DNA from 2 places in the Gemmiger qucibialis genome. Region 1 is predicted to be linked to the other one. Evidence: predicted binding sites of a transcription regulator. Region 1 holds the regulator's gene; the other holds the start of a gene.
What was found. The regulator HrcA, encoded in region 1, represses chaperone genes, less so after heat shock. The targets are predictions, from matches to a motif close to TGTTAGCACTCNNNNNNNNNGAGTGCTAACA.

Region 1 (5,767 bases):
CAGCCAAAGCCTTGCGGACAGGGGCCATGGTGCGGTCAACCAGATCAGCGGTCAGTTCATTGAACTTTGCGCGGGTCAGGGTCATATCCAAGTGCTTGGGGCCGTTGGCGTCAGCGGTGATGAACGGCAGGTTGATGTTGGTGGAAGTGGCGCTGGACAGCTCGATCTTTGCCTTTTCAGCAGCTTCCTTCAAGCGCTGTGCAGCCATCTTATCCTTGCGCAGGTCGATGTTGTTTTCCTTCTGGAAATCCTCAGCCATCCAGTCGATGATGCGCTGGTCGAAGTCATCGCCGCCCAGGTGGGTATCACCATTGGTAGCCAGAACTTCAGTAACGCCATCGCCCATCTCGATGATGGAAACATCGAACGTACCACCGCCCAGGTCGTAAACCATGATCTTCTGGTCGGATTCCTTATCAATGCCGTAAGCCAGAGAAGCTGCGGTCGGCTCGTTGATGATACGCTTTACGTTCAGACCAGCAATGGTACCGGCGTTTTTGGTTGCCTGACGCTGGCTGTCGTTGAAGTAAGCGGGAACGGTGATGACAGCTTCGGTAACGGGCTCGCCCAGGTAAGCTTCGGCATCAGCCTTCAGCTTTGCCAGGATCATAGCGCTGATCTCTTCGGGGGTGTAATCCTTGCCGCCGGCGTGAACCTTCTCGGCAGTGCCCATCTTACGCTTGATGGAGGAGATGGTGTTTTCGGGGTTGGTGATAGCCTGACGCTTTGCAACCTGGCCTACCAGACGCTCGCCGGTTTTGGTAAAGCCGACAACAGACGGGGTGGTACGGGCACCCTCAGCGTTAGGGATAACAACGGGCTCGCCGCCCTCCATAACAGCTACGCAGCTGTTGGTAGTACCAAGGTCAATACCAATAATCTTACTCATAATATAAAACTCCTTTCATATTCCTCTTTCAGGAAACATGGAAATGTGAATGTCTTAATCTATATCTGAACGGGCTTTTGCGCCCGGTTCATGCTTTGTTATTCGGCCACAACCACGGTTGCATGGCGGATGATCTTATCGCCGATCATGTAGCCTTTCTGGAACACGCGCACCACAGTGCCGCTTTCCTGGCCATCCTCTGCCGGAACCTGCTGAACAGCGTTCATAAAGTTGGGGTCAAAGGGCTTGCCCATGGATTCGATCTCGGTGATGTTCAGCGTTTTCAGAGCTTTTTCGGCTTTGTCCAGCGTCATCACAACGCCCTTTTTATAGTTTTCGTCGGTGCATTCGGCATTGGCTGCCATATCCAGCGTATCCAGAATTGCCAGGATCTGGTTGACCGCGTGGGAAACACCATCGTTGAACTTCTGGTCAGCTTCGCGGGCGGAACGCTTGCGGTAATTGTCATACTCTGCAGCGGTGCGCAGCATCTGGTCTTTCAGCTTTGTGTTGGCCTGCTCGGCGGCTTCCAGCTTTGCCTTTACGGCTTCCAGCTCTTTGGATTTTTTGCCGAACCAGTCTTTCTTTTCGGTCTTTTCTGCAGCGGGTTCAGCTTCCTGCTTATCGGATTCTGCCGCGGGCGCTTTTGTTTCAGCAGCGGCCTGTTCCTGTTCAGTTTCAGGCTGCTTCTTTGTTTCTTCGCTCATGTCTGCTCCTCCTTTTTACCGGACATTGACTGTCCTAACTTAATTGCAAAATAATTCAAAACGGGGATCAAGTGTTCGTACTCCATGCGGTTGGAGCCGATCACCGCCACCGTGCCGTACAGCCCGCCGCCCGCAAGGTAACGCTTGCTGACGATGCAGAGGTTCGGCATGGCGGGCTCGATATCCTCGCCCAACGTAGCGGTCACTTTGCCGCTGCCCGGTTCGATCAGGGCGCGGGCCGCTTCGTTGTCAGAAAAAACTTCCAGCAGCGCGCCAAGGTTTGTGCGCACATCCGGCATCTTGGCCAGGTACTGCACGCCCTCCAGGTAAAACTGCGGGCGGGTGCGAACCAGCGCTTCGGCGGCGAACACCACCGGCGCCAGCCTGCGCCCGGCGGAAAGCACCAGGCTTGCCGTCAGCGACGGGGTCAGATCCTCCGGTGCCACAAAGGTCAGGCTGCTGTTCAGCAGGCGGGCCATCTCATCGGCATCCTCCCGCGTCAAGCCGGTGTGGATACGCGCCACACGGGTGCGCACACCGCCGGAGCTGGTAACCGCCAAAACTGCGGCGGAATACCGCCCGACCTGCACGACCTCAAAATGGGCGATGCACAGATCCTCGGCCTGCGGGGTGGTAGCCACTGCGGCACAGCCGGTATAATCGGCCAGTGCGCGGGCGGCGCTCTGCGCCAGCTTTTCGGGCTCAACGTCCATATCGGCAAACAGCCGGTCAATGTTTTCGCGGTCCGCTGCGCTCAGTGCTATGGCGGCGGGGGCTTCCAGCAGGTGGTCTAGGTAGTACCGGTACCCCTTGGGGCTGGGCACGCGGCCTGCGCTGGTGTGCGGCTGCTCCAGCAGGCCAAGCTTTGTCAGCGCGGCCATCTCGTTGCGGAGCGTTGCGCTGGAAAGTGCCATGTCAAAGTGGCTGGCCAGCAAACCGGAGCCGACCGGCTCGCCGCCGGTAGAATAAATGGCAACAATCGCTTCCAGAATGCGCTGCTTGCGTGCATCCATCGTCATGCTGCCCTCATCTCCTTGTTTGCTTTTTCTTGTTTAGCACTCTCTCTTCCTGAGTGCTAAATTTATTATATCCCAACTCTTTGTTCTGTCAAGCCCTTTTCATAAAAAGTTTCAAACTTTAACAGATTTGACACAAACGCCGCGGCAAAGGGTGGTTTTTGCCCTCCGCCGCGGCGTTTTTCTGTTATTTTATCTTGGGCAATACCGCATAATTCTAAGTGCCGATACGGCGAGCGAGGTGCGGCAGATGCTAAGCCAAAAGCGCAGATAATACTGGATGTCTTATCGAGCATTTTGGCAACGCAAATGCCGTGCCGCAGCCGCCGAAGCGGTGCTTAAGCCGTCAGGCGGGAATTGTGCGGTGTTGCCCTTGTTTTGCTGCCCGCCAGACAGCAGGGTGATGCCGGCCAACGGTTCATTCTTCCATCCACTTTGCTAAAAATGCCGCGGCAATGTTTACTGCGCGGGCGGTCTCGGTATCAGGGGCTGCATCCTGCGGGCGGCCGGTCAGCAACACACCGCCTTCCACATCCCCCTGCACCACAATGGGGCAGACGCACAGCAGCACCGTTTCCCCTTTGTCAAAGGCCGTAATGCGGCGGGCAGCGGTTTCCGGCGCGGTGTAAGGGCCGCGCATGGCCAGCAGCCGGGCGGCGGCATCGCTGATCTGCCGCCCCAGCAGCTGCCCTTTGCCCGTGCCGGTGGCGGCCACAATGCTTTCCCTGTCACATATCAGCACAGGGCGGCCCAGGTTTTTGGCCAGCACCTCGGCATACACCCCGGCCAGTTCGCCCAGCTCCACCAGCGGGGAATATTTTTTGAACACCACCTGCCCATCGGCAGCGGTAAAAATTTCCAGTGCATCGCCCTGGCGGATGCGCTGGGTTCGCCTGATCTCTTTGGGAATGACCACCCGCCCCAGCTCATCAATCCTGCGCACGATTCCTGTTGCTTTCATTGGGGTACCCTCCTGCCCTTCCATATTCTGTACAATATACCTATTATATGGAAAGTGCGGCGGTTTATGTATGGTTCGTGCCTGTTTTTTGTTAGTGCTTTATCCAGCCCTGCCAGCAGGGCATCACGCTGAACGGCTTGGCAATGTGGGCGTTCACGCCTGCTTCAAACACCTTTTTGCGGCTCCCCTCAAAGCCATCTCCATTTTGGAGATATTATAACGGAGCGCCGCGTAAATTTCAGGATATTGGTTCCCTGCCCACCAAATAGCCACCCGCACATTGTCTGCAGCCTTGCCGCCTGTACTATCCGGGTGGTATACTGATACCAATATATTTTGTGTGCCCCGCACACAGGGAACGAGGCTCCGCTATGGCTGAACTGCTGCAAACCACTCTGTGCTACCTGGAACAAAACGGCTGCTATCTGATGCTGCACCGCATTAAAAAGAAGAACGACGTCAACCACGATAAATGGATCGGTGTGGGCGGCAAGCTTGACCCCGGCGAAACTGCCGAAGCCTGTGCCCTGCGCGAAGTGTGGGAGGAAACCGGCTTGACGATGCAATCCCCCGCCTACCGCGGCATTGTGGATTTTACTTGCGAGCCATGGCCCGCCGAGCGGATGCACCTGTACACCTGCACCGATTTTACCGGCACGCTGACCGACTGTAACGAGGGCACACTGGAATGGGTGCCCAAACCCGAAGTAGAGAACCTGCCGATCTGGCAGGGGGACAAAATTTTCCTTCGGCTGTTGGCGGAGGGCGCACCGTTTTTCCATCTGGAGCTAACCTATCACGGCGATACCCTGGTGCAGGCGGTGCTGGAAGGCGAGACACTGCCCTGCGGTTGAACAGCCATTATAATAAAGGCAATACCGCATAATTCTAAGTGCCGATACGGCGAGCGATGTGCGGCAGATGCTAAGCCAAAAGCGCAGATAATACTGGATGCTGCAAAGGTGAGCGCCGCCAGTGGCGGATGCAGCGAACCGAAGCAGGGGCAGCGGTCGCAGAGTGCGAGGGGCTTTTGCCCCCGAAGCACGATGCGGGTACCGCAACCCGACATTATCGAGCCATTTTGGCAACGCAGATGCCGTGCCGCAGCCGCCGGAGCGGTGCTTAAGCCGTCAGGCGGGAATTGTGCGGTATTGCCTAAAGAAATAAAATAAAAGCATGTGCAGTTTTTCGGGCTTTCCCCAAAAACGCACATGCTCTTGTTTTTATTGGTTATTTCAGCAGCCCGAAATGTTCCAGCGCATTCCAGATGCCGTCCTTATCCACATCGGTGGTAATGTAATCCGCCGCGGCACGGGCATCTGGCCAGGCGTTGCCCATGGCAACCCCGATCCCGGCAAAAGCAAGCATCTCGGTATCGTTGCCGCCATCGCCAAAGGCGATGCTGTTTTCCCGCGTAAGACCCAGATGATTGAGCGTTTCCTGCAAGCCGTTCACCTTGCCGCCGGTTGCGGGCAGGATATCGACAAATTCTTCGCTCCAGCGCACAGCGCGGCAGCCGGGCACGTGAGTCATGAACTCCGGTTCCTGCTCGCTGCTCAAAAATGCGCTGAGCTGATACGTCGGGTAGGTAAAGCAGCGCTGGGCCGGATCGATGGTTTCCTGCGGGATCTCTTTCAAAAAGTTTTCACACAGGGCATTGGTGCGGTTCATGTAAGCGGTATCCGCTTCCACAAAGGAAACCGCAATATCTGTTTTTTCCAGCCAGGGCAGCAGCTCGCGCAGTCCCTCCTGCGGCAGCGAGTGAGCGTAAAAGCAGCCGTCCTTATCCCGGCAATATTGGCCGTTCATCATCACCATGCCGTCAAATTCAAACGGCAGATCCTTTTTCAGGTAATGCAGGTGGTACGGCGGGCGGCCGGTTGCCAGGTAAAGCTGCACCCCTTTGGCGCGCAGAATGTTGAGCGCCGCCACGGTGGATTCCGGCAGGTGGTGATCCGGCGGCAGCAGAGTACCGTCAATATCAAAAAAAGCAATGCGAATATCTCTGTTTTCCATGTTATTATTCCTGTTTCAGCTGTCGGCCCATCATTGTAGCCAGCGCATCGCGGGCGGCCAACCGACCGGACAGAATATCATCCACCGCATTCACGATGGGCATTTCTACCTTATACTTTTTCGCCAGCTTGCAGGCTGCGGGCAGGGCATTGATGCCCTCCACCACCTGACCGACCTC
Region 2 (5,767 bases), on a different contig from region 1:
ATGAACGGCACCAGCGTTTGGGTACCCAAAAAGCTGCCCAGCAGGCCGTTAATGCCATTATAGTTCCAGGGGTTCATAACGGCATAGATAAAGCAGAACGAAGAAAACACAAGGCCAACCAACGTCAGCAGCAGGCCACATAACAGTTTAGGTGCCATAGTTTTCCCTCCTCTTCATCATACACCGTCATATTTTATTTTCTGTTCTTGCAACCATCAATGTCTCGCTTACCGAGCCGCTGATGGTTGATCTCACAGCATTTTATCCAGCAGCGGCCAAAGCGCCTGGGTGTTGGCGTTGAACTGGGGGTAAAAATCATCCTGGATGGAATAATCAAAATACAGGGCGCGTGCAATGCGGCGGGCGGCGGGCAGGTAGCGCGGGTTTTCGCGTCCGCCTGCCTGCTGCAGCTTATCCGAAAGCTGGGTACACACCACAGCCCACCGGGCGTCAATCCCGGCGCGGGCGGTGATGGCGGCATCGTCCAGGTAATTTTGCAGGGTGCGCTGTTCCTGCGCGGATACGCGGGCACCGCACAATGGCAGCTGCACGTAATATTCCATGGCGGCTGTTGCCGGGTCAATGGCCTGGCCCAGCGGGTAAAGAGCGCAGGCCAGCGGGCGGGCGGCGTGGATGGTGCAGGCATCGGCCTCAAAAAAGGGGCAGTTGCCTGTGCGGGCATTGGGGCGCAGCACCACGGCAGGCAAAAGGGTCTGCGGGGCAAACTCCTGCTTGCAAAAAGCATCCGCCGTCAAGCGCGGGGGCAGGCCCAGGCGGCGGGCAATGCGGTACAGGTCATAACCGGAAAGCACCAGGTCCCGCCGGTTACGGCAGCAGTCCCCGCAGCCTGCACAGACAAAGTCAAATGGCTCCCCTGCCGCCAGCCGCGGGCACTGGGCCAGCGCAGCGGCAGATTCGGCACGGCCCGGTTCTGTCACAGGCGCACCTCCAGTGGGGTCTGCTCGCCATCCGCCATGGCGCGCACAGCCTTAAAGGCGCTTTCCACCATGCTGGCCACGTTCACATCGGTATAAAACGCGGTGTGCGGGGTAAAGATCACATTCGGGAAGCTGCGCAGCATGGCAAGTTCGCGGTTCTGCAACGCATCGCCCATATGGTTAAAGTAGAACAGGCCGTTCTCGTTTTCCACAACGTCCAGGCCGGCTGCACCGATCTTGCCGCTTTCCAGCCCGTTTACCAGCGCTTCCGGATCAATCAGGGTGCCGCGGGCTGTGTTGATCAGCACAACGCCGTTTTTCATCTTGGCAATAGCATTGGCATCGATCATATGGCGGTTGGCGGCGGTGGCGTTGGTGTGCAGGGTGATGATATCACAGCTCTTGTACAGGGTATCCAGGTCCACATACTCCGCATACTGGCGTGCTTCATCGTTGGGGTACAGGTCGTAAGCCAGCAGCTTGCAGCCAAAGCCGCTTAAGTGGCGCAGCACAGTGCGGCCAATGTTGCCGGTGCCGATCACCCCCACCGTCATACGGGTGATATCGCGGCCCATCTTGCCGCTTAAGGAATAATCCTGGGCATCGGCACGGCGCAGAATCTGGCCCACTTTGCGGTTGCACATCAGCATCAGCATAATGGCATAATCGGCCACACCTGCCGGCGGATACCAGGAATGGGAGATGCGCATGCCAAGCTCCTTGGCTTTCTGCTGCGGGATATGGTCATAGCCAATGCTGCGGCAGGGCAGGAATTTGACCCCCATCGCGGCCCAGGCTTCCAGATATTCCGGTGCAATCAGGCAGGGGTTAGTGCTGACGGCATCGCAGCCTTTGGCAAGTTCCAGGTTATCCGGCGTGGGGACCGCTGCGGTATAGGCATAATCAATGCCGTACTGTTTGCTGTATGGATCACAATAGGCTTGCTCGTCGAAAGGACGGAGGGCATAAAACATGATCTTCATGGTGTAACCTCCTTAATAATAGGGTTACAAAAACGGCTTCTTAATTGGGCTGCTCAAATCACAGGGTAAAATCCAGGGTCTCCCCCAGCCAGCCCATGCACAGGGGCAGCCAGGCATTGTTATGCTTGTTAGGGGTGTTGACCTCGTTGGTGCAGGTGCTGGAGCCATGGCCGCCATGGGTGAACAGGTGCAGCTCAAACGGCACGTTGTTCTCTTTCAGGGCGCCTGCCAGCAGCAGGCTGTTTTCCACGGGCACAGCCTGATCTTCCACGGTGTGCCAGATGAAGAAAGGCGGCACATCGGGGCGCACCTGGTTTTCCAGGCTCATGGTCTGCAGCAGGGCTTCATCCGCGCCGCACAGGTTCTCAAAAGAGCCGCGGTGGGCGAACTTGCCGCTGGTGATAACGGGGTACCCCAGCACCACCGCATTGGGGCGGGCTTCGGTTCCGGTAATACCAAGGGCCTGCTGCACGGGAGCTGCATCCCACAGCAGGGCGGTGGAAGCCGCCAGGTGGGCACCGGCAGAAAAGCCAACGATGGTGATCTTATCCGCCGCAATGCGCAGGTCCGCCGCATTCCGGCGCAGGTACAGGATGGCGGACGCGGCTTCGGTCAGCGGCTGCCACAGCAGCGGGGCGTGGTCAGTGGAATAAATCAGGGTGAACACATGGTAGCCGGCCTGCAAAAACTGGACGGCAACAGGGTCCGCTTCGCGCGGGGAGCAGTAGCGGTAGCCGCCGCCGGGCAGGATCAGCACTGCCGGGCGGGTGTTGTAGCTGGGCATTTCGGTGGTTTCGTCACGCAGGTAGCCGGTCAGCATGGCACCGGTGGCAAGTTTATGTTCTACAAATTTCATAACATCAGGCTCCTAATGATAAATATGAAGATACAGTTATTAGGATAGCGCAAAAAATGTGCTTTGAAAAGCCTTTTTCTGTATTTTACATACAGTTTTTTAACTTTTTGTAAAAAGGGCAATCAGGACTTGCACTTTGCGGGTAAGAGTGCTAATATATGCTTAGCACTTAAAGCACGCGAGTGCTAAACCATAAAATATATAAAAGTGAGGTCATTGTAACTATGGCAATGCATCAGTTTAAGGCCGAGAGCAAAAAGCTGCTTGACCTGATGATCAATTCTATTTATACCAACCGCGAGATCTTCCTGCGCGAGCTGATCTCCAACGCATCGGATGCCTGCGACAAGCTGTATTTCAAGAGCCTGACGGATACTTCCATCAACGTAAAAAAAGAAGACCTGCACATTCATATTGCAGCCGATAAAGAGAACCGCACCCTGACCATCAGCGATAACGGCATTGGCATGACTAAGGATGAGCTGGAAAAGAACCTTGGCACCATTGCCCGCTCCGGCAGCCAGGACTTTAAGGCAAGCAATCAGAACGAGAATATTGACATCATCGGTCAGTTCGGCGTTGGCTTCTACTCCGCTTTCATGGTTGCCAGCAAGGTGACCGTTGTTTCCCGCGCGGAGGGCAGCGAGGAAGCCTGGCAGTGGTCGTCCTCCGGCGTGGAGGGATACACCCTGACCGAAGCCGAAAAGCCGGAAGTTGGCACCGAGATCACCCTGGTGCTGAAAGAGGACACCGAAACCGACAAATACAGCGAATATCTGGACGAGTACACCATCTCCGGCCTGGTCAAGAAGTACAGCGATTACATCCGCTACCCCATTACCATGTACCGCGAGAAGAGCCGCCAGAAGCCGAAGCCGGAGGACGCCGGTGACGACTATAAGCCGGAGTACGAAACCTACACCGAGCTGGAAACCCTGAACAGCATGGTGCCCATCTGGAAGCGCGACAAGAAAGATGTAAAGCCGGAAGAATACAACGAGTTCTACAAGAGCAAGTTCATGGATTATTCCGACCCGCTGCGCGTGATTACCAGCCGCACCGAGGGCACCGCAACCTACACCGCCCTGCTGTTTGTGCCCGGCCAGACGCCGTATGATTACTACACCAAGGAGTACGAAAAGGGTCTGGCCCTGTATGCTTCCGGCGTTATGATCATGGAAAAATGCGCTGACCTGCTGCCGGATTACTTCAGCTTTATCAAGGGCGTTGTGGACAGCGAGGACCTGAGCCTGAACATCAGCCGTGAAACGCTGCAGAAGGACGGCCAGGTAAAGCTGATCCGCAACAGCCTGGAAAAGAAGATCAAGAACGAACTGCACGCCATGCTGGTGAACGACCGCGAGAAGTACGAAACCTTCTGGAAAGCATTTGGCCGCCAGATCAAGTTTGGTATTTACGGCGATTACGGCATGCACAAAGACCTGCTTTCCGACCTGCTGATGTTCTACTCTGCCAAGGAGCAGAAGCTCATCACGCTGGATGAATACATTGAGAAGATGCCGGAAGGCCAGAAGGCCATTTACTTTGCCGCTGGTGACGAGGCGGCCCGCCTGGGCAAACTGCCCAACGCACAGCTGGTGCTGAGCAAGGGCTATGACCTGCTGCTGTGCAGCGAGGATGTGGATGAATTCTGCCTGCAGATCATGCACGACTACAAGGAAAAGGAATTCAAAAACATCAACTCCGGCGATCTGGGCCTGGAAACCGAGGAAGAAAAGAAGGCTGCCGAGGAGACCGCAACCGAAAACAAGGACCTGTTTGAGGAGATCAAGAAGGCCCTGAACGGCAAGATCAAAGATGTGAAGGTCAACCCGACTTTGCAGGATCACCCGGTATCGCTTTCCAGCGAGGGCGGTATTTCCATGGAGATGGAAAAGATCCTGCGCAAGATGCCTGCCGGCGGCGAGGGCATGGAGAGCACCAAGGTGCTGGAGCTGAACCCCAACCACGCCGTGTTTGGTGCGCTGAAAGCCGCTCATGAGGCCGGTGACACCGACAAGATCAATAAGTACGCCGAGCTGTTGTACGACCAGGCCCTGCTGATTGAGGGCCTGCCGCTGGAAGACCCCGTTGCCTACGCACAGCTGGTCTGCGACCTGATGAAGTAATGGCATCCAGGCTTTATGCCAGACAATCTAAGGCAACACCGCACAATTCCCGCCTGACGGCTTAAGCACCGCTCCGGCGGCTGCGGCACGGCATCTGCGTTGCCAAAATGCTCGATAAGACATCCAGTATTATCTGCGCTTTTGGCTTAGCAGCTGCCGCACCTCGCTCGCCGTATCGGCACTTAGAATTATGCGGTATTGCCTTAACATAGCATAACAATCCCCCACCGGGCGGTGCTGCAAAGTGCTTTGCCCGGCGGGGGATTTGTTTTTTGGGTATTATTTTTCGTTTTCGTCTTTGGCCAGTGGCAGCTGCATCATCACTTTTGCACCGTGGGGGTCCCGGTTGACAAACTGCACGCTGCCGCCGTGGGCGTTTATGATTTGCTCCACCACATGCAGGCCCAGAATATGCGGGGCGTTCTCCCCTTCCGGTTCGCCGTTCAGCACGGCCAGCACGCTTTGCGGGTAGCCGGTGCCGTCATCCTGTATGGTCAGGTGCAGCGTTGTTTCGTCGGCATCCGCGTGGAAAGCCAGCGTGATCGGCCCCGCATTATGGCGCACGGCGTTTTGCAGCACATTTTCCAGCGCACGAGTCAGCAGAGCGGCATCAGCGTGCAGGATGGCGGTTTCTACTGCCGGGGTAATGTTGCAATCCAGTGTGCAGCGGGCGGCCAGGGGGTTCTCACAAAAAGCCGCCACCACCCGGCGCAAAAACGGCCCCGCCTGGGTGGACCGGCGGCGCAGGGGCTGGGCGCCGTATTGCAGCTTGCTGGTCAGGTTCAGGTCCTCAATCAGGCTGCGGATTTTTTCGCACTGGGTGCAGATGCCGCCCGCTTTCTGTCTGGCTGCTGCGGGCAG

Region 2: a site for HrcA is predicted at 2,938-2,968, ahead of htpG (molecular chaperone HtpG). Genes of this name have one in related genera too.

What each region holds. Positions count from the first base shown of each region.
Region 1 covers NZ_JAQFEN010000001.1:583,172-588,938, forward strand. The annotation lists gene dnaK (molecular chaperone DnaK) at 1-889, opposite strand, end outside; gene PG062_RS02685 (nucleotide exchange factor GrpE) at 988-1,596, opposite strand; gene hrcA (heat-inducible transcriptional repressor HrcA) at 1,593-2,615, opposite strand; gene PG062_RS02695 (hypothetical protein) at 2,681-2,908, opposite strand; gene PG062_RS02700 (stage V sporulation T C-terminal domain-containing protein) at 3,031-3,573, opposite strand; gene PG062_RS02705 (NUDIX hydrolase) at 3,945-4,427, shown strand; gene PG062_RS02710 (Cof-type HAD-IIB family hydrolase) at 4,804-5,589, opposite strand; gene PG062_RS02715 (NAD(P)H-dependent glycerol-3-phosphate dehydrogenase) at 5,594-5,767, opposite strand, start outside.
Region 2 covers NZ_JAQFEN010000003.1:186,057-191,823, forward strand. The annotation lists gene PG062_RS07360 (hypothetical protein) at 1-158, opposite strand, end outside; gene PG062_RS07365 (YkgJ family cysteine cluster protein) at 252-938, opposite strand; gene PG062_RS07370 (D-isomer specific 2-hydroxyacid dehydrogenase family protein) at 935-1,921, opposite strand; gene PG062_RS07375 (alpha/beta hydrolase) at 1,980-2,777, opposite strand; gene htpG (molecular chaperone HtpG) at 3,002-4,906, shown strand; gene PG062_RS07385 (sensor histidine kinase) at 5,186-5,767, opposite strand, start outside.